DNA from 2 places in the Winogradskyella sp. 4-2091 genome. Region 1 is predicted to be linked to the other one. Evidence: riboswitches for the same ligand, from Rfam matches in the RefSeq annotation. Region 1 holds a riboswitch; the other holds the start of a gene.

Evidence for each region. Region 1 has a riboswitch for S-adenosylmethionine ahead of ACJBCC_RS02750 (trans-sulfuration enzyme family protein). Riboswitches for the same ligand answer to the same signal wherever they lie in the genome.
Region 2: another riboswitch for S-adenosylmethionine. It lies ahead of ACJBCC_RS05950 (O-acetylhomoserine aminocarboxypropyltransferase/cysteine synthase family protein); the one in region 1 lies ahead of ACJBCC_RS02750 (trans-sulfuration enzyme family protein).

The regions. Positions count from the first base shown of each region.
Region 1 covers NZ_JBJKOD010000002.1:71,445-82,272, reverse strand. Annotated here, with positions in the region: gene metH (methionine synthase) at 1-1,686, opposite strand, end outside; gene ACJBCC_RS02755 (homocysteine S-methyltransferase family protein) at 1,714-2,715, opposite strand; gene ACJBCC_RS02750 (trans-sulfuration enzyme family protein) at 2,715-3,881, opposite strand; SAM riboswitch class I at 3,985-4,108, opposite strand; gene ACJBCC_RS02745 (HupE/UreJ family protein) at 4,243-4,839, shown strand; gene ACJBCC_RS02740 (dCMP deaminase family protein) at 4,934-5,377, shown strand; gene ACJBCC_RS02735 (S41 family peptidase) at 5,385-6,995, shown strand; gene ACJBCC_RS02730 (FAD-dependent oxidoreductase) at 6,999-7,601, opposite strand; gene ACJBCC_RS02725 (CHAT domain-containing protein) at 7,688-10,744, shown strand; gene ACJBCC_RS02720 (T9SS type A sorting domain-containing protein) at 10,775-10,828, opposite strand, start outside.
Region 2 covers NZ_JBJKOD010000003.1:314,346-325,173, reverse strand. Annotated here, with positions in the region: gene ACJBCC_RS05980 (phosphoenolpyruvate carboxylase) at 1-1,928, opposite strand, end outside; gene leuB (3-isopropylmalate dehydrogenase) at 1,935-3,053, opposite strand; gene leuD (3-isopropylmalate dehydratase small subunit) at 3,115-3,702, opposite strand; gene leuC (3-isopropylmalate dehydratase large subunit) at 3,702-5,087, opposite strand; gene ACJBCC_RS05960 (2-isopropylmalate synthase) at 5,088-6,263, opposite strand; gene ACJBCC_RS05955 (hypothetical protein) at 6,412-7,959, shown strand; SAM riboswitch class I at 8,063-8,186, shown strand; gene ACJBCC_RS05950 (O-acetylhomoserine aminocarboxypropyltransferase/cysteine synthase family protein) at 8,331-9,623, shown strand; gene ACJBCC_RS05945 (alpha/beta fold hydrolase) at 9,716-10,723, shown strand; gene ACJBCC_RS05940 (translocation/assembly module TamB domain-containing protein) at 10,809-10,828, shown strand, end outside.

The DNA of each region.
Region 1 (10,828 bases):
TTTTAAGAATTGCTCTCGGAAGGCATCATACTCTTCTCTAATTTGATTTTTATAGATTTTACTGTCTTCCTTAAGTAAATCTCCAACAACGGTTACCGCTCTTGATGCATCATTAATATGAACCACAGTATTGTTGTAATGTGGTGCGATTTTCACAGCGGAATGTGCTCTAGAGGTTGTTGCGCCACCAATAATTAATGGGATTTTTACATTCTGTTTCTCTAGTGATTTAGACACATAAACCATTTCATCAAGCGAAGGTGTAATTAAACCACTCAACCCAATGATATCCACGTTTTCTTTTATAGCTGTTTCAATAATTTTTTCTGGTGGCACCATCACGCCAAGATCAATAATTTCATAATTATTACAACCTAAAACTACGCTCACGATATTCTTTCCAATATCATGCACATCGCCTTTTACGGTTGCCATTAGTATTTTACCTGCGAATTCTTGTTTACCATCTTTTTCAGCTTCAATAAAAGGTTGCAAATAAGCCACGGCTTTTTTCATTACTCTTGCCGATTTTACCACTTGCGGTAAGAACATTTTACCACTTCCAAATAAATCGCCAACCACATTCATACCAATCATTAAATGCCCTTCGATGACTTCAATAGGTTTCTTTGAAGCTAAACGTGCTTCTTCTACATCTTCCAAAATAAAAGCATCAATTCCTTTTACTAAAGCGTGTGTAATTCTATCTTGTAAAGGGTCGCTTCTCCATTCTTGTACTTTATGGTCTTGCTCTTTTTTCTGACCTTTTACAGATTCGGCAAAATCTAATAAACGCTCAGTAGCATCATCGCGTCTATCAAAGAGAACATCTTCTACGCGTTCTAATAAATCTTTATCAATTTCATCATAAACTTCAAGCATCGTTGGGTTTACAATCCCTAAGTTCATGCCGTTTTTAATTGCGTGATATAAAAATGCGGAATGCATCGCTTCGCGTACCACATTATTTCCTCTGAATGAAAAAGATACATTACTCACACCTCCAGAAACGTTGGCATGTGGTAAGTTTTCACGAATCCATTTGGTAGCTTCAAAAAAGTCGAGCGCATTTCTGCGATGCTCGTCCATACCTGTAGCAACCGGAAAAATATTTGGGTCAAAAATGATGTCCTGAGCAGGAAATTTTAGTTCGTTGACTAAAATGTGATACGAACGTTTACAAATTTCAATACGTCTCTGGTAATTATCAGCTTGGCCATCTTCATCAAAAGCCATAACCACAACAGCAGCGCCATAACGTTTTATCAGTTTAGCGTGATGCTTAAATAGCGTTTCGCCTTCTTTTAAACTGATAGAATTAACGACACATTTACCTTGCGCCACTTGCAAGCCAGCTTCTATAATTTCCCATTTAGAACTGTCAATCATCAACGGAATTCGAGAAATATCGGGTTCTGATGCAATGAGATTTAAAAAGGTTGTCATGGCATAAACACCATCTAACATCCCTTCATCCATGTTTACATCTAGAATTTGTGCGCCTCCATCTACTTGGTCTCGTGCAACTTCTAAGGCTTCGTCGTATTTTTCTTCTTTTATTAGTCGAAGAAATTTACGCGAACCAGTGACGTTGGTACGTTCACCTACATTAATGAAGTTTGATTCTGGCGTCACAACCAGAGGTTCAAGACCAGAAAGTGTTAGGTATTTTTTATTTTGAGTCATGTGAGTCTTTTCAAAGTGGATTCCTGCTTATGCAGGAATGACAAGTTTTCTCGGTTTATATTTCTGAGCTACATCAGCAATCGCTTTTATATGCTCAGGACTAGTGCCACAGCAGCCGCCAATGATATTGATAAGATTATCTTTTAAGTAGTCTTCAATATAGCTTTGCATTTGTTCTGGTGTTTCATCATATTCTCCAAAAGCGTTTGGTAAACCTGCGTTGGGATGTGCTGAAGTGAAAAACTCAGTTTCGTCTGATAAGCGTTGTAAATATGGCTTTAATTGTTGCGCGCCAAGTGCACAATTAAAGCCCACACTTAATAGCGGAATATGAGATACTGAGGTTAAAAATGCCTCAACGGTTTGCCCAGATAAGGTTCTACCAGAAGCATCAGTAATCGTCCCAGAAACCATAATTGGAATATCAATATGACGTTCCTCTTTGACTTCTTCAATCGCAAATAAAGCAGCTTTAGCATTAAGCGTATCAAAAATAGTTTCAACCAAAAGCATATCAACACCGCCATCAATTAGAGCTTCTACTTGTTGTTTGTAAGCAACGCGTAATTCGTTAAAGGTTATAGCTCTATATTCTGGTCGGTTAACGTCTGGTGATAAACTTGCTGTTCGGTTTGTTGGTCCAATACTTCCAGCTACAAAACGTGGTTTTTCAGGATTCTCTTTTGTGAATTTATCAGCAACTTCTCTCGCGATTTTAGCAGATTCAAAATTCAACTCATACACTAAATCTTCCATGTCGTAATCAGCCATGGCAATGGTAGTCCCAGAGAAGGTATTGGTTTCAACGATATCAGCTCCAGCTTCAAAATATTTAGCATGAATTGTTGCTATAGCTTCGGGTTGCGTTATGGATAATAAATCATTGTTCCCTTGCAAAGGCGATGGGTAATCTTTAAAGCGTTCGCCTCTAAAATCTACTTCAGAGAAGCTATATTGCTGAAGCATTGTTCCCATGGCACCATCGAGAACTAAGATTCGCTTTTGTAATTCGTCTTTAATATTTGCCATTAGTTTAATGCTTGTTTTAAATCGTTAATAATGTCTTCAGGATGTTCTAAGCCAACTGAAATTCTAATTAAGCCAGCTGTGATTCCTGTTTCTAAACGGATATCTTCTGGTATTTTAGCATGTGTTGTTGATGCAGGATGTGTCACTATAGTTCTTGTATCTCCTAAATTTGCAGAAAGCGATAATAGCTTAATAGAATTTAGAAATTGTCTTCCGGCTTCAATGCCGCCTTTAATTTCAAAGGCCACTATGCTTCCACCTAATTTCATTTGTTTTTTTGCCAATTCATATTGTGGATGTGATTTTAGAAATGGATATTTTACCAGTTTCACGTTATCATGACTTTCTAAAAACGTTGCCACTTTAAGAGCATTATCACAATGTCTATCGACTCTAACAGGTAAGGTTTCTAAACTTTTAGATAACAGCCATGAATTAAAAGGTGATAATGCTGGTCCGCTGATTCTAGCGAATAAATATATTTTTTGAATTAATTCTGCACTTCCAACGGTTACTCCTCCTAAAACTCTGCCTTGTCCATCCATTAATTTTGTAGCAGAATGGATTACCAAATCTGCACCGAACTTTATAGGTTGTTGCAAATAAGGCGTTGCAAAACAATTATCAATAATAAATAAAAGGTTGTGTTTTTTTGCAATGTTGCCTAAACGTTCTAAATCTAAAATATCTACTGCAGGATTTGTAGGACTCTCAGCATAAATGACTCTGGTATTCGGTTGAATTAGGCTTTCGATATCATCTAATTCATCAATTTTAAAATAGCTAGTTGAAATCTTCCACTTTGGTAAAATGTTATTGAATAAGGTTTGTGTAGAACCAAATATGCTTCGAGATGAAATAATATGATCATCGGAATCTAACAAAGCTCCAAAAGTAGAAAACACTGCAGACATACCAGAAGCAAATGCATAACCACGTTCTGCGCCTTCCATTTTACAAACTTTTTCTACAAATTCTGAAGAGTTTGGGTTAGAGTAACGACTGTATATGTTGCGTTCTTTTTCGTCTGCAAATGATGCGCGCATATCTTCAGCATCTTCAAAAACGTAGCTCGATGTTAAATACAATGGGCTAGAATGTTCTAAATATTGTGAACGCTCAATTTGGGTTCTTATGGCTTCTGTTTCTATGTGTTTTGAACTCATTTTATTTTTTACTAAATAATTCAAAATCAAATCGTCTTTATGAAGACGTGTAAATAAAAAAATGTTATAAGAAATTAAATTACCATGATGAGGTAATTAGGCTTGGTTATCTATCCAATTAAACGATAAATGAATCGTTAATTACGTAGAATTTAGCACCTTCTTAATAAGTTTAAGGGTTGCTAAGGCTTCAATGGGTCTAATCCCTCTGCCTTTCTGGATAACATCTCAATAAGTTATTTGAACTTTGTGAAGTACAATATTCCGAAAGAAAACGACAAAAAGCAAATTATATTCACTTTATTTAACAAAATCATATTATGTTTTAATTGTAACTTTGAGGAATCCCAAAGAATTAATTATGTTAGATAATTTTTGGTTTAATGTTCAATATGGCATGAACCATGTTTTAGATATCAATGGTTACGACCATGTACTTTTTTTAATGGTATTAGCAGTACCTTACCTTTTTAAAGATTGGAAGCGTGTACTTTTACTTGTTTCAATGTTTACTTTAGGTCATACACTATCTTTAGTTTTAGCGGCTTATGGTATTGTAGGTGTTAACGGAAAATTAGTTGAATTTTTAATACCTGTAACCATATTGGCTGCTGCGATTTATAACATTTTTACTTCAGGAAAGAAATCAAAATCCACCAAAGCAGGCTTATTATTTTTTACAACATTATTCTTTGGTATTATACATGGATTGGGCTTTGCAAGAGAGTTTAAAATGTTTTCTGGCAAAAGTGAAAATAGATTAGAACTCCTCGTTGAGTTTGCACTTGGTATTGAATTAGCCCAAGTTATTATAGTGTTTATTGTCTTATTTATAGGTTTTTTATGCCAAACCATCTTTAGAGTCTCTAAACGCGATTGGGTTTTGGTGCTTTCTTCAGTAGTGGCAGGTTTAGTGATTCCTATGATAATTGGTAGCGAATTATTCAGTAATACTTAAAGTTTGGTTAAAATTTAAGGAGAGTAAATTGGTTATAAAATACTAAGCGTTTATATTCGTTCCTTACAAGTGTACTTTTTTAAGAATATTTTTAATGCCAGACACTAAACAATTACGTTACGATAAAGCTTATTTACGCATTGCTAAAGAATGGGGAAAATTATCTCATTGTAAACGCAAACAAGTTGGCGCGCTTATTGTAAAAGATAGAATGATAATTTCTGATGGTTACAATGGTACACCAACAGGTTTTGAAAATTATTGCGAAGACGACGAAGGATACACAAAATGGTATGTATTACATGCTGAAGCTAACGCTATTCTTAAAGTAGCTTCGTCCACACAATCTTGTCAAGGAGCTACGTTATACATTACATTATCGCCTTGTAAAGAATGTAGTAAATTAATTCATCAAGCAGGTATTGTAAGAGTAGTTTACCATCAAGGTTATAAGGATGATTCTGGGATTAAGTTTCTTGAAAAAGCGGGCATTGAATTAGAATTTATTGAAGATTTAAAAGAAGATTCCCAATCATAGGGGAAATATGGCTACAAAAAACAAATACATACCACTAATTATTGGTGTTGCTATTGCAGCTGGTGTTATTATTGGTGGAAGATTAAATTTTACAGATACTTCAGATAATCTTTTTTCAACAAATAGCAAAAAAGATAAACTCAACAGATTAATTGATTATATAGATTACGAATACGTAGAAGAGGTAAATACAGATAGTATTGTTGATGTTACAGTGAATGGCATATTGAACAATTTAGATCCACATTCATCATACATACCTAAAGAAGATTTAGAACGAATTACCGAAAATATGAAAGGTAATTTTGTAGGTATAGGAATTAATTTTTATCCGTATAAAGATACCATTGCCGTCATAAAACCTACGGAAGGAGGTCCGAGTGAACGCGCTGGTATTATGAGTGGCGATCGTATTCTGTACGCTAATGGAGACACTATTTATGGTGAAAAATTTGATTACGATTTAATTGGTGAAAAGCTAAGAGGCAAAAAAAACACCTATGTGAACTTAACGGTTTATAGAAAGGGCGAAGACGATTTGCTTGAGTTTGAAATAAAACGAAAAGAAATACCAATTAAAAGTATAGATGCAGCTTATATGCTTACTGACGACTTAGGGTATATTAAAATGAATCGTTTTGCAGAAACTACATTTACAGAATTTAAAGATGCCTTAGAAGAACTTAAAGATTTAGGTGCAACTAAATTAACTTTAGACCTTAGAGATAATCCTGGTGGTTTTTTAGGAATTGCAGAGCAAATTGCAGACGAATTTTTAGAAGATGATAAATTGATATTGTTTACTAGAGATAAAAAGGGAAGAGAGGAACGTACGTATGCTACAAGGCGAGGCGATTTTGAAGACGGTGAAATCTTTATTCTTATTAATGAGAATTCGGCATCTGCGAGTGAGGTAATTGCAGGCGCACTTCAAGATAACGATAAGGGAACAATAGTGGGAAGACGTTCTTATGGAAAAGGATTAGTACAGCGCGAAATGTCTTTAGGTGATGGAAGTGCAGTTAGATTAACGGTTTCTAGATATTATACACCAACTGGTCGCTCTATACAAAGACCTTATGTAAACGGTGGAAATGAAGATTATTATAACGAATATTACAAGCGTTTAAGAACAGGTGAATTAGCAGAAGAAGAAAGTATTGAGGTTGACGATTCGTTGAAATTTACAACACCTAAAGGAAAAGTAGTTTATGGAGGAGGAGGCATCATACCAGACGTATTTGTACCTGTAGACCGTTTATTTGATAATGAAACCATTAATTACCTGAGAAGACGAGGACATTTTGGTTATTTTGTATTTGAAGAACTAGATAAGGCTAGAGCTTTATATGAAGATGTTTCTAAATATGACTTTATTAATAATTTTGAAGTGAGTGACGATATTGTTGTAAGATTTGAGGAGTATGTCAACGAAAGAGAACGAACAAATATCACTTTTGTAGCTTATAACGACGAAATAAGACGCATAATAAAGGCGACATTAGCACGACAATTATTTGATGATAATGCTTTTGAAGAAATAATTAATAAGGAAGATATTATGGTACAAGAAGTTATTTTACTTAGTACAGAATATCCAGATAGCACACAAGATTAAATCCTATATTTTATCGTGCACTTTAGTATGCTTACCGTTATTCCATAGTGTTAATATATCAGTAGCAACATGCGCTCCACTTCCGCTAGCTATAGCAAATTGACTACGCCAACCTGCTAACGTACCAGCAACATATAAGTTTTTATCAATACGATGGTCTGTGTTTTTTAACCAGATTCTATCTTTTTCTAATACAGCTCTAGGATGTGGTTCTATATAAGGTTTTAAACCATCAATATGCATTAAGCTGGTATATCCTACAGCAACAACTACAATGGTAGAAGTGTAACTATTTCTATTAGTTTCAATAATAAAGTGCTCATCTTGCTTAGTTACCGACAGTACTTTTTCTTTATGAATTTGGTTGACGTGAGGATATAATTTAGTCAATTGCTCTAAACCATCATTTAGAATATCTGCACCTAAAGTTCCTGGTTTTAATCCAAGAACATTATTAAATAATGCATTTTGCAAGTGCGATGTTTTTTGATGGGTTATAATTGCAATGTGTTTGTTTTCTGCAAAAGGTTTGTTTTTTGCAGAGCCTAATACTAATGCACAAGATAAACCTGCTGCACCAGCGCCAATAATTAGTGTGTTGAACATAGAAATAGATTATAAAATTAATTTTTAGTTATATGAAACATAACTTATTTTTATTCTTAATTCATTATACCTAACAAATAGAGATTATGAAATTTATAAAGAACTTATTCTCATTTATATTTTGTTTAGTCATTTTAATGACTTTTTACAGTCATAAAAGTACAGAGAAACGTGAAAAGTTTTTTAAAACTAACATAGCCGTAAATTTAACTTATAAACAAGGAAATAGGAAGGATAGTACAAATCTCGTGTTTACTAAAAAATTGTATAATGAATATCTTATTAAAAGAAGATCAAATTTGCCCATAGATTCAATTATGACATTGGCTGAAAAAATACTTATAAGTTATGAGAACGTGGAGCAGAAAGATATCACCTATGCTTTCAAACTTTATAAAGATATTTGGGGATTTTACGAAGATATTGGTGATCATGCCAATGCTATAAAATGCATGGAAGATTTTATAACTTTTTGTAATACAGAAAATGACTTAGATATAGAATTGATACTAGAGACCTATAGTGTACTGATTAATCAATTATTATACACTGGTCAATGCGATAAAGCTATCGAAAGTGTTTTTATTCCAGCTTTTAATATTATTGATAACAGCCTTGAGGAAGATTCTTCTAAAGAGAAAAAGGAATCTCTATTACTTTCTAAAATAAATATGCAAACACCATACTTATTATGTGCGCGCCATTTGGGAGATGGAGATATGCAGAGAAGAATATTAAGATATTCCGAAAAACTTGTCAAAGAAAAGCATGATGATATTCTAAATTACAATCTCTATAAAGCAGATTTGTTAGGTATGATGACAAGTACATACATCAGAATGGGAGACTTACCAAAGGCGCATATTTTCCTAGACCTTTATGAGAAGTATATGGTACCAGTAGATATTATTGATGATATTCTTGTAAGTTTTAGAAAATTATATTTGTTTTCTAAATCAAAAGAAAAAGATAAATTTTATAAAGAGCTAGATGAGCTAAAAAGATTATATGCTATAGCTCTAAAGCAGTTTCCTCCAAATACAGAAGAGTACTTTTTGGCTATAGGTAATATGGCAAATGCGCTTCAAATTCAAGGATATTTACACGAGAATATTAATCCAAAAGATCCTGAAATTCCACAAATATTTCATAGCGCAATAGATTTAATTAGTCATTTAGACTATGATGCGCATATAAATCCATTGAATGCTTACGATGGCTTAATCACATTCTATAATCGCAAAAAACAGAGTGATAGTGCTTATTACTATTTAAAGAAATTTAAGACGATAGCTATAGAATTAAATTCGCTTCATAATATTAGGAGTGCTGAAATTTATACGATTGAAAATTATCTTTTAGATAAAGATTTCAAAAAAGTAGATAGCCTACTAAAAGTTTATTTAAGTCAACTAAAAATTAATAATCTCGACAAAGCGCTGTCTAACAATGATGATATTAAAAATATTATAGCAGACTCAAATACTATTCAACGTTTAATGAAATTGGCAGATATTTTTAACACTTATTCTCAATCTAATTTAGACTATTTAAAACCTAAGAGTAATCAACTTTATATTTTAGCAGCAATTTTATTAAATAAACTAAAGTTAAATCAAGGTTTCAATCCTAATGAGATTAAATTACTTAAAGAAATAAATGAAGGTATTTTAGCCACTCGAGTAAGATCCTTAGAGAATGATAACGTTATTATCAGAATTTTAGAGGGAAATCAATCTCTTGAAATGCTACAGAAAAATGAAAATAAGGATATAGTTATGAATCGAGATAGTGATTTAAAACTATTGATTGATCAACGTGAAAAGGCAACTAGAAAACTCTTTAAAATTACAAAGCAATATCAAAATAAAGTAAACAATACTAGTATAACTGAAAATGAAACGTATTTAAAATTTGTTAATTATAGAGATAGTGTTAATTCAATAATCAGAGAAAAATATCCAAAATATGTTTTTTACACCTCACCGAGTTTTGATTTAGAGACTTATCGTTCTTCTTTGGTTAGCGCTTCAGCAGTTTTAAGATTTTATGTAACAGAGACCAAAATTTATGCATATTTAATAACTAATGAAGAACTTAAATTTTATAAACTTGGAGAACGAGAAACGTTGAATAATCTTATTGATAACTTTACAAAATCAATAATATCAAAAGATGAGATATTTAATGAAATTAATGCTATTAAGACTTATTTAAAGCCAGTCTTTGATGATTCTGAGCCGTATTCTATAATAAAAATTATACCTCATGAAGAGCTTAACTTTTTGCCATTTGAAACTCTATTAGGCTCCGACTTTTTAAACAGTGAGAAAGCCATAAGTTATAATTCATCTTTAGCTTTAGATACAAAGCGAAATAAAAAAGCAGATAAGATCTCTATTGTTGCTTACGCACCAAAATACTCTAGTAAAAATAGTAGTAATTCTAAAGTAATAGCTAATGTAGAGCGTTCTGGTAGTTATGAGCTACCAAATGCTTATGAAGAAGCTTATTTTATTACACAATTATTTGATGGTCGTTTATTTAGTGGTAAAGATGCAAATAAAGGGAATTTTATTGCGCATGTTGATGACTACACATTGGTGCATTTAGCGATGCATGCTACCGTTGCTAATCCAGAATCTAATGAGGAGGCAATGCTATTATTCTCAGGAAGCGAAGAGACAGATTATATGAGTATTAAAGATATTTATAACCTACAATTGTCGTCTAACCTTACTACACTGAGCGCCTGTAGCACTGCTTATGGAGACATAGATCCAGTTGAAGGGGTTTTAAGCCTCTCTAGAGCTTTTCAATATGCAGGCAGTGATGCTACCTTAACAAGTTTATGGCGAGTTCCTGATAAAGAAACCTCTTTAATAATGAAGGAGTTTTATAAGAATTTAAAACAAGGACAACAAAAGAATGTAGCCCTTAAAAATGCTAAACTACATTACTTAAACAATACTGAAGACCCCAATTTAAAGCACCCTTATTATTGGGCAGGTTTTATATTAACAGGTGATACTTCGGCAATTATTGAACCAACCAATTTATCGTGGACTTATGGCATTATTTGTTCTGCTATACTATTAATAATCATTCTTATTATAAAAAGGCGATTAAAACCGAAATCTTAATCGCCAAGTCTAAAACTTTAAAGTTGTGAATTACTGCTTTAAAAATTTTAAAGTGCTATGTTTCCCATCCTTAAGTTTTACAGA
Region 2 (10,828 bases), on a different contig from region 1:
TACGCCTTATAACTGCGTTCTGACAAGTCAGTCATTACATCTCTATTTTCTGGCTCCATACTTAAATCCGTATCAGTTAACCTGTTCCCTATTCCAGAACTAATTAATTGCTCTAAATTATATTGAGACGACTCTAAAGTTCCAAAATTAGAACTAATTGTCTGGCCTTGAATAGTTAACTGCACCTCCTTATCTTCGATAGTTGGACCTAACGACGCATAAAAATTATGTGTTTTTCCACCACCTCTAGCTGGTGGTCCACCACGACCATCAAAAAAGACAACCTTTATTCCATGTTTTCTAGAAACTCTAGTTAAGTTTTCTTTTGCTTTATATATTGCCCAGTTTGCCATTAAATAACCACCATCTTTGGTACCATCACTAAAACCTAACATAATTGTTTGATTGTTGCCTCTCGATTTTAAGTGTGCAGCATAATCTGGATTTGTGTATAACTCCTCCATTACCTTAGGTGCGTTTTCTAAGTCTGTAATTGTTTCAAATAATGGTCCAATATCTACAGTTAGTTTATCATGAAACGCAACTAACTTAAGCATCGCAAACAACTGCATTACATGCAAAGTTGTTTGATTATTACTTATTATATAACGATTAGCCGCTTGCTCACCATTAGTATCTTGTATCGTCTTTATAACCTGCATTGTCTTTAAAGCCTTCAAAGATTCTTCATCCTCTATCAATGACAAATCAACTGAACCTTTAACCGTGGACAATATCTTAATCTGTTCTTGCTCAGGTAAATCATGATAGTCTTTCGGAAAAATATCGCTTCCATTTTCTATCAATGCATTAACCATATCATTAAAGAACTTAGCGTGTTTTCTACTATCTTGTCTTATATCTAAATTAGCAAAGTGAAATCCAAATAAGTGTGTTTTATTAATAAGACTATTGATTTCATCAAAATAAAGAGATTGATGCTTATCTACAATGGTTTGTCTTACAGCTTTTAATTCTGAAACAAAAAACTCTAAGGTTAAATCTGATTTTTCATTAGTTATAATGTTATACAACTCACGCTCTAAATGCGCCATTCTATCTTCAACTCCTTCAAAAGTTAACTTCCGTTTTAGCTGTCTTACATTTCTGTAATAGTTTTTAATAATAGATAGTCTTAATCTACCGGCAACTTTTAATGTTATTTCAGGTGTAACGAATGGATTCCCATCTCTATCACCTCCTGGCCAAAAACCAATATTTATAATATCATTCTCTACATGTTCTCCGTCAAAAATATTTTGTTGTATATAATCATATATACTTCCAAACGATTTATAAAATACGTTTTCTAAATACCAAATTAAACTTACCGCTTCATCAAACGGAGAAGGCTTTGCATGTTTATAAAATGGTGTTTTACCCAATTGAGCTAACAAATCATTAATTTTAAGCAAATCATTATCTCGAATAGCTTCAGTTAAATCTGTAATAATACCTAAAACGGATCCTGGATAAAATTGAGTTGGATGGGCAGTTAAAACAATTCTAACTTTAAATTCTTCTAAATACTGACGAAGCAACTCCATTTTATTACCTGCACTAACAGTCTCTTTTAAACTTCTTAGAGTTCCTATTCCATCCATGTTATTTACAACAGGAAATGCAGCATCCTCAATGGCATCAAACAATACAACTTGTCTTTCTATGTATTGAATAAATCTAAAAAGCAAATTTATTTGACTCTCAGACGAACGTCTTCCTTGGTACTTTTTAAAAAAAGTATCAACTATAGTTGTAGGATCATCTTGATTCGCAAAACCTTTTTTACAAGTCTCATGAAACAAAGGCAAAAGCGCTCCTGTTTTTGTTATAGTGTCAAAAGGAAGTGTCATAAATATACTATTGTATATCTGATATTTTGACAGTACATTCTGATTAAAGCGTGTTAACTTTGGTTGTTTTGACATGTATATTTATATTATTGTGGATTGCCCTAAGTGAATATTTTTGAAGTTTAAATTGGTGTCTTTTGGATTAAAAATAAAGTCCTCAATAAAATCTCCAACATTGGTTGTTGTAACGGTATCAATCACAGCGTTTATATCTGGAGTTGTAATATTTAATTTTAAAGATTTCTCTACAGCCAACTTAATTAACTCAGCTTCATTATGCAATCCAAAATGGCTCAGTAACATTGCTGCAGATAATATAGAAGCAATTGGGTTTGCTATACCTTTATTAGTGGCTTGAGGATAAGAACCATGAATAGGCTCAAACATTGCATATTTGTCTCCAACTGACGCCGAAGCTAACAAACCAATAGAACCACCAATTACACTTGCCTCATCACTGATGATGTCGCCAAACATATTTTCAGTTAAAATCACATCAAACTGTTTTGGGTTTAAAATCATTTGCATTGCCGCATTATCTACAAACAAAAAGTCTAATGCAACATCTGGGTAATCTTCTGCAACTTCTTTTACAACCTTTCTCCAAAGTCTTGAAGATTCTAGCACATTAGCTTTATCCACTAAAGTAACTTTATTCTCTCTATGCTGTGCAGCCGCAAAAGCCAAGTGAGCAATTCGTTCAATTTCTTCTCGAGTATACGCACACAAATCTGAAGCATAATTACCATCTTCAGACAATGCTTTTTCACCGAAATAAATACCACTAGTTAATTCTCTATAAATACAAATATCGGTACCATCAATAATATTCTTTTTTAATGGCGACTTATCTAACAAGGTCTTATACGCTTTAACTGGTCTAATGTTAGCATATAATCCCATTTCTTTTCTAAGTTTAAGCAAACCTTGCTCTGGCCTAACAGGAGCAGAAGGATCATTATCGTACTTCGGATCTCCTATGGCTCCAAACAAAATGGCATCACTCTTTTTACATAATTCTAACGTATCATCTGGTAATGCAGCACCATGCTTATCAATAGCAATTGCTCCTACATCTGCAGTTGTAAATTTAAAATTATGATTAAATTCTGAAGCAATAGCTGTCAATGCTTTAATTGCCTGCTTTGTAACTTCTGGCCCAATACCGTCTCCTGGTAAAACTGCTATATTTAATTTCATTAAATCTTCTTTTATATCCGAAATTTCGGGAAACTTATTCTGATTTTTTTACTGTTCTAATTTACACACTTTGTTTTTCAAAAGCTTCAATTTCTGTTTTTTTACTTAATAAATAATCAATATCATCATAACCATTGATTAAGCATGTTTTTTTATAAGCATCTATTTCAAAATCTTCAGATAAATCGGATTCATTGACTGAAATAGTTTGATTTTCTAGATTAACCGTTAAAACCGTCTGTGGGTTTGACTCAATTTGTTGCAATAAGTCACTCAAAAAGGCTTTAGAAACTTGTATTGGTAAGAGCCCATTATTTAAAGCATTACCTTTAAAAATATCTGCAAAGAAACTAGATACTACAACTTTAAACCCATAATCTGTAATAGCCCAAGCAGCATGCTCCCTACTCGATCCGCATCCAAAATTATCTCCAGCCACTAAAATACTGCCAGAATATTTGGAATCATTTAATACAAAACCGGCATTTACAGTTCCATCTTTATGGTATCTCCAATCTCTAAATACATTATCACCAAATCCTTTTCTATCGGTTGCTTTTAAGAAACGTGCAGGTATTATCTGGTCTGTATCTACATTCTCAATATTTAATGGAATGGCTTTAGACTGCAATGTTATAAATTTTTCCATTAATTTAATTGTTTTGAAATGTCAATAATCTTACCCTCTACAGCAGTTGCTGCTGCAACTAGCGGACTAGCTAAAATAGTTCTTGAACCTTGCCCTTGTCGTCCTTCAAAATTTCTATTAGACGTTGAGACACAATATTCTCCTTGTGGAATTTTATCGTCATTCATTGCCAAACATGCTGAACATCCTGGTTGACGTAACTCAAAACCTGCTTCTTCAAATACTGTTTTTAATCCTTCTTCTATTATCTGAGCTTCAACTTGTTTACTACCTGGAACTAACCAAGCCGTAACATTATCCGCTTTTTTCTTACCTTTTATATAATTTGCTGCAACTCTAAAATCTTCTATCCTAGAATTAGTACAACTCCCTATAAATACATAGTTTATAGGCTTATTGATTAGACTTTCACCAGCTTCAAAATCCATGTAAGCCAATGACTTTTTAAATGACGGGTTTTCATCGACAGGAATATTTTCAGAAATTTTAATTCCCATTCCTGGATTTGTTCCATAAGTAATCATTGGTTCTATATCTTCAGCATTAAAACTGTATTCCAAATCAAACTTAGCACCATCATCTGTTGGCAAAGTTTTCCAATAAGCAACTTTCTTTTCAAAATCTTCTCCTTCTGGAGCGAATTTTCGTCCTTTCACGTAATCAAAAGTAGTTTGATCTGGTGCTATCATTCCACCACGCGCTCCCATTTCAATACTCATATTACAGACAGTCATACGACCTTCCATACTCATCTCTTCAAAAACATTTCCTGCATATTCACAAAAATAACCTGTACCAGAATTTGTTCCTAATTTTGAAATAATAAAAAGAATGACATCTTTTGGTAAGACGCCATTCTTTAATTTGCCATTTACCGATACTCTTAAACTCTTAGGCTTTTTAAGTAGCAAACACTGACTCGCAAAGACTTGCGCGACCTGGCTTGTTCCTATACCAAAAGCAATAGTACCAAAGGCACCATGTGTTGAAGTGTGACTATCTCCACAGACCATGGTCATGCCTGGTTGTGTCACGCCCAACTCTGGAGCCATTACATGGACAATTCCATTATATTGATGTCCTAACTCATATAATGTAATATCGTTTTTTTTACAATTTATAGACAACTGTTCTAGCTGTTGTCTAGATAAATCATCTTTTATGGGTTGATCTTGATTTAATGTTGGTGTATTATGATCTGCCGTAGCTACAATTTGATTTGGTCTATATACAGGAATTCCACGATCTTCTAATTCATTAAAAGCTTGCGGACTTGTAACCTCATGTATTAAGTGTTTATCAATATATAGAATTTGTGGACCGTTTTCTATAGAATCTACGACGTGTGCATCCCAAACTTTATCGAATAATGTTTTTTTTGACATTTAAGCTGAAATTATTTGTTGATAAACTTTACTTTTCTCAATGATTTGATGAATATCATTATCATTAATTTCTTTCTTTTTATCGGCAAAACTCAAAAAATCTGCGTACACTTCGTCTAACTGAAGTTTTGTTAATTCGTATCCTACATTTTTAGCTCTATATGCCAAAGCTGCTCTTCCACTTCTTGCTGTTAAAACAATTGCAGACTCTGTTACCCCAACATCTTTTGGGTCTATAATTTCGTAAGTTTCACGGTTTTTTATAACACCATCTTGGTGAATACCTGAGCTATGCGCAAATGCATTTGATCCTACAATCGCTTTATTTGGCTGCGTATATATTCCCATACTATCACTAACCAATTGGCTCATTCCATAAAGCATTGAGGTATTAATATTGGTATCTAAATTAAGGTAAGGATGTTGTTTTAACACCATAACAACTTCTTCTAAAGCTGTATTACCAGCACGTTCTCCTATTCCATTGATTGTACACTCAATCTGTCTCGCGCCATTAATAACCCCTTCTATAGAATTAGCCGTTGCTAAACCTAAGTCGTTATGACAATGACAAGATAATATGGCTTTTTCAATTCCTTTTACATTTTCTTTAAGGTATTTAATTTTTGCACCATATTCACTAGGCAAACAGTAACCTGTTGTGTCTGGAATATTTAGAACTGTTGCGCCAGCCTTTATTGCAGCTTCGCATACTCTAGCCAAATACTCATTATCTGTTCTACCTGCATCTTCAGCATAGAACTCAACATCCTCTACAAATGACTTTGCATATTTTACAGCCGCAAATGCACGCTCTAAAATATCTTCTTGTGTTGTCTTAAATTTATGAACTATATGAGAATCTGAAGTTCCAATACCTGTATGAATTCTAGGTTTAGCTGCGTATTTCAAAGCCTCTGCAGCAACCTTAATATCATTTTGAACAGATCTAGTTAAACCACAGACGGTCGCATTTTTTACGATTTTAGAAATCTCCTCTACAGATCTAAAATCTCCTGGACTCGAGACGGGAAAACCGGCTTCGATAATATCAACACCAAGCTCGTCTAATTGCTCTGCTATGACTAGTTTCTGCTCTGTGTTTAATTTACAACCAGGCACTTGCTCACCATCGCGTAGTGTTGTATCAAAGATTTGTATATTGTTATTTGACATATATCAAAATATATTTATAGTATTGTCTTACGAATTTATGTTTTGAATTTCATTAATTTGTATTATGATAAATTGATTTTACGATGTTCAAAAGCACTTAAGTACTTTAAAGCATTGAAAAACAGAACAATAAGCCTTTATTCTATTGATAACTAAAGACCAAAAAGATAATTTATTTTCACTTGTAAAATCCTTGACAAAGTCTGAGAAACGACAGTTTAAACTTTACGTAGGACGACTTGGTGTAAATTCTGATTCTAAATTCTTAAAACTATTTAACCTTTTAGATAAAGCTAAGACGTATAACGAAGCTTCAATCTTAAAAAGTGGCATTGTAAAAAAATCACAGTTAGCCAACGTAAAAGCGCATTTGTATAAGCAAATTTTAATTAGTTTAAAATTAAATCCATCACATCAAAACGTACGTTTACAAATTAGAGAGCAATTAGATTTTGCCTCAATATTATATCATAAGGGATTATATAAGCAGAGTCTAAAAATTTTGGATAAGGCCAAAGAATTAGCGATAGTAAATGAAGAAAAAAATTCAGCGTTTGAAATTGTAGAACTCGAAAAAATCATTGAAGCACAATACATTACTCGTAGTATAAATACACGTGCAGATGAATTAGCGGTACAAGCCAAAGAACTAAGTTCTCAAAATGTAATTGCCAGTAAATTATCTAACTTATCACTCCAACTTTATAGTATTATTTTAAAAACAGGCTATGTTAAAAATGAAGAGGAAAGCCAAATGGTTACTCAATATTTTAACGATAGGCTTCCAAATATTAAGGGTAAAAAAATTGGGTTTAGAGAAAAATTATGGCTCTATAAAGCCTATTTATGGTATAGTTTTTTATTACAAGATTTTTTAAATTGTTATAAATATGCCTCTAAATGGGTTGATTTATTTCATCAAAATCCTAGTATGATAAATCACAATCCTGTTTTTTACTTAAAAGGCAACAATTATCTACTAGAATCTCTATTTTTTATCGGTAACAAACCAAAATTTATAAAAAAATTAGATCAATTTAAAAGCGTAGTTGATGATACAAAATTTAATAAAGATGAGAATGTTTCTACATTAATATTTTTATATACTAATTTTCACACTATCAACCAACATTTCATAGATGGTAGCTTTGAAGAAGGTCTTAATTTAATTCCTGAAATTGAAAATGATCTTATAACTTATAAAGACAGAACAGATCCGCATCACAAAATGATTTTCTATTACAAGTTTGCGAGTATGCACTTTGGAGCTGGCAACAATAAAACGTGTATTAAATACTTAGACAAAATTATTTCGAACAAAACACTGTCCATGCGCGAGGATTTGCTTTGTTTTTCAAGAGTATTAAATTTAGTCGCTCATTATGAAGCTGGTTTAGACTATCATTTAGAAACCTTATTGAGAAGCACCTATAAATTCTTAATAAAAATGAATGAACTACATGAAGTACAAAAAGAAATGATAAAGTTTATTAGAGGCCTACAAGATATTTACCCTCATGATCTTAAAAATGCTTTTAAAGAATTACACAAAACCCTCAAAACCTTTGAAGACCATCCCTTTGAACGCAGAGCATTCTTGTATTTAGACATTATTTCGTGGTTAGAAAGTAAAATTAATAACAAGCCTGTAAGTGAAATAATAAACGCTAAATATTTATCAAAATACCCATCATAATTACCTGAATCTCATAAAAAAAATATAAAAAGTGCAAATAAATTTGGAATTCTAAGTTTTGTATTGCAATATTTGTGCTCACAAAGTTCAAACACTTACTGAAATGTTATCAAGAAAGGTGGAGGGAAAGACCCATTGAAGCCTTAGCAACCCATAGACTTACTATGAAGGTGCTAAATTCTACTTGAAAGTGCAAGTCATTTTTTGCAAATTCGGATAGATAACTAAAGCCTAATTACTCATTTGTAATTAGCATTTTCTTTATAACATTTTTCTAGTATTGACGCAGCAAATTGCGTTACCAAATCATGGAATAATTATTTCTTTTTTTGGTTTGACTTAATTATTTATTATCTCAAAAAACAAGAAAAATGAGCACACAAAAATTTGCAACACAAGCGTTGCACGCAGGTCACGACACTAAACAAACTGGAGGAACTAGAGCTGTTCCTATTTATCAATCTACAGCATATGTCTTCGATGACTCAGATGATGCTGCCGGACGATTCAATTTATCTGTACCAGGATTTATTTACACAAGGTTAAATAACCCAACAAACGATATTTTAGAACAACGATTAGCGGCTTTAGAAGGTGGAATTGCAGCTGTAGCAACAGCATCTGGTACTGCAGCAATTTCAACAACACTTTTAACGTTATTAAAAGCTGGAGATCATATTGTTGCATCTAGCAGTTTATACGGAGGAACTTATAATTTACTTAGTGTAACATTACCAAGACACGGAATTACAACGACATTTGTAGATCCATCAGACCCTGAAAATTTTGCTAAAGCAGTACAAGAAAATACAAGAACAATTTTTGTAGAATCTTTAGGAAACCCTAAACTAGATGTATTAGATATAGAAGCTATTTCTAAAGCAGCAAAAGCACATAAAGTACCATTAATTGTAGATAATACAGTAGCTACACCATACTTACTAAACCCAATTGAGCATGGCGCTAATATTGTTATTCATTCACTAACTAAATATATCAACGGAAACGGTACATCATTAGGAGGTGTGGTTATTGATGCTGGTACTTTTGATTGGACTAACGGAAAATTCCCAGAATTCACCGAGCCTTCTGCTGGTTATCATGGATTAGTTTATAGTGAGGTTATTGGAGCAGCTGCATTTATTGCCAAAATTAGAATTGAAGGCTTACGTGATTATGGCGGAGCATTAAGCCCATTTAATGCATTTCAAATAATTCAAGGTTTAGAAACTTTAGAATTACGTATAAAAAAGCATAGCGAAAATGCGTTAGAGTTAGCAAAATGGCTACAAGAACAACCAGAAGTCACATGGGTAAATTATCCAGGATTGGAATCTAGCAAATACAATACACTTGCCAAAAAATACTTACCAAATGGACAGAGTGGAATCGTAACATTTGGTGCAGATGGTGGCTATGATGCTGCAAAGACAATAGCAGATACCACTAAGTTGTTTTCATTATTAGCGAATATTGGTGATACAAAATCATTAATTATTCATCCAGCGAGTACAACGCACCAGCAATTAAGTGATGACGCTCAAGAAACCACTGGTGTAACAAAAGATTTAATTCGTTTGTCTGTAGGTATAGAAAATATTGAAGACTTAAAAGCTGATTTAAAAGAGGCCTTTTCTGCAGTAAAAAAGAAACAAGCTATCTAAAAAATTTAGCCTAAAACTATATGAAACAGATGTCTTAATTTTAAGGCATCTGTTTAACTATTAAAAAGATTTCTTCAGACGTAAGAAACAGTATGAAAGAATTACAATACATATCAATCCCTAATTTTGTCACCAATTCTGGTAAGATTCATTCTATTAATTTATCATACCAAACTTTTGGTATGGCATTACATTCTGCGCCAATTATACTAGTAAATCATGCACTCACTGGGAACTCTAATGTCATTGGAGAAGATGGTTGGTGGAACGATTTAATTGGAGAGAACAAATGTATTAGCACTAATTCTTATACTATTATAGCATTTAATATTCCTGGAAATGGATATGATAATAAATCTGAAAATCTAATTGAAAATTACAAAGATTTTACTGCTAAGGATATCGCCAAACTTTTCTCTTTAGCCTTAGAAAAATTAAAAATAGAACAACTGTTTGCCGTAATAGGCGGATCAGTTGGTGGTGGATTGGCATGGGAACTAGCTATTATTAAACCCAAATTAATTCAACATTTAATACCTATAGCTACAGATTGGAAATCTACAGATTGGATCATTGCAAACTGCCATATACAAGATGCAATTTTAAACAACTCCAATCAACCTTTGGCAGATGCCAGAATGCATGCAATGACCTTATATCGCACACCAGATTCGTTAACTCAAAAATTTGGACGAACTAAGAAATCAGATACTTTATTCAATATAGAATCTTGGCTTAATTATCATGGTGATAATCTAAACAAACGTTTTAATTTATCTGCCTACAAAACGATGAACCAAGTATTAAAGACGATTGATATCTCTAGTGGAAATGAGAACTTCGTTGAAGTGGCATCTACGATTTCATCAGACATTCACATTATTACAATAAATTCTGATTTATTCTTTAAAGCTGAAGAAAACTGGAACACCTATGTGAACTTAAAAAGTAAAAAAGAGAATGTTTACATTCATGAAATAAAATCTATTCATGGGCATGATGCTTTTTTAATTGAATTCGATCAACTAGAGCGTTTTTTAAAACCAATATTTAAAGTTGATGCTAAGGTTTCTGACCTCAAAGAAAAAAATGTTGCATAAATATATTTTTCATTTTACTTCATAAGGGTTAATAACGGTTGCGTTAAGAGTAATAATTCTTAATTTACTAACTTATCTTAGCACCTTGAATAATCCTGAAAACAC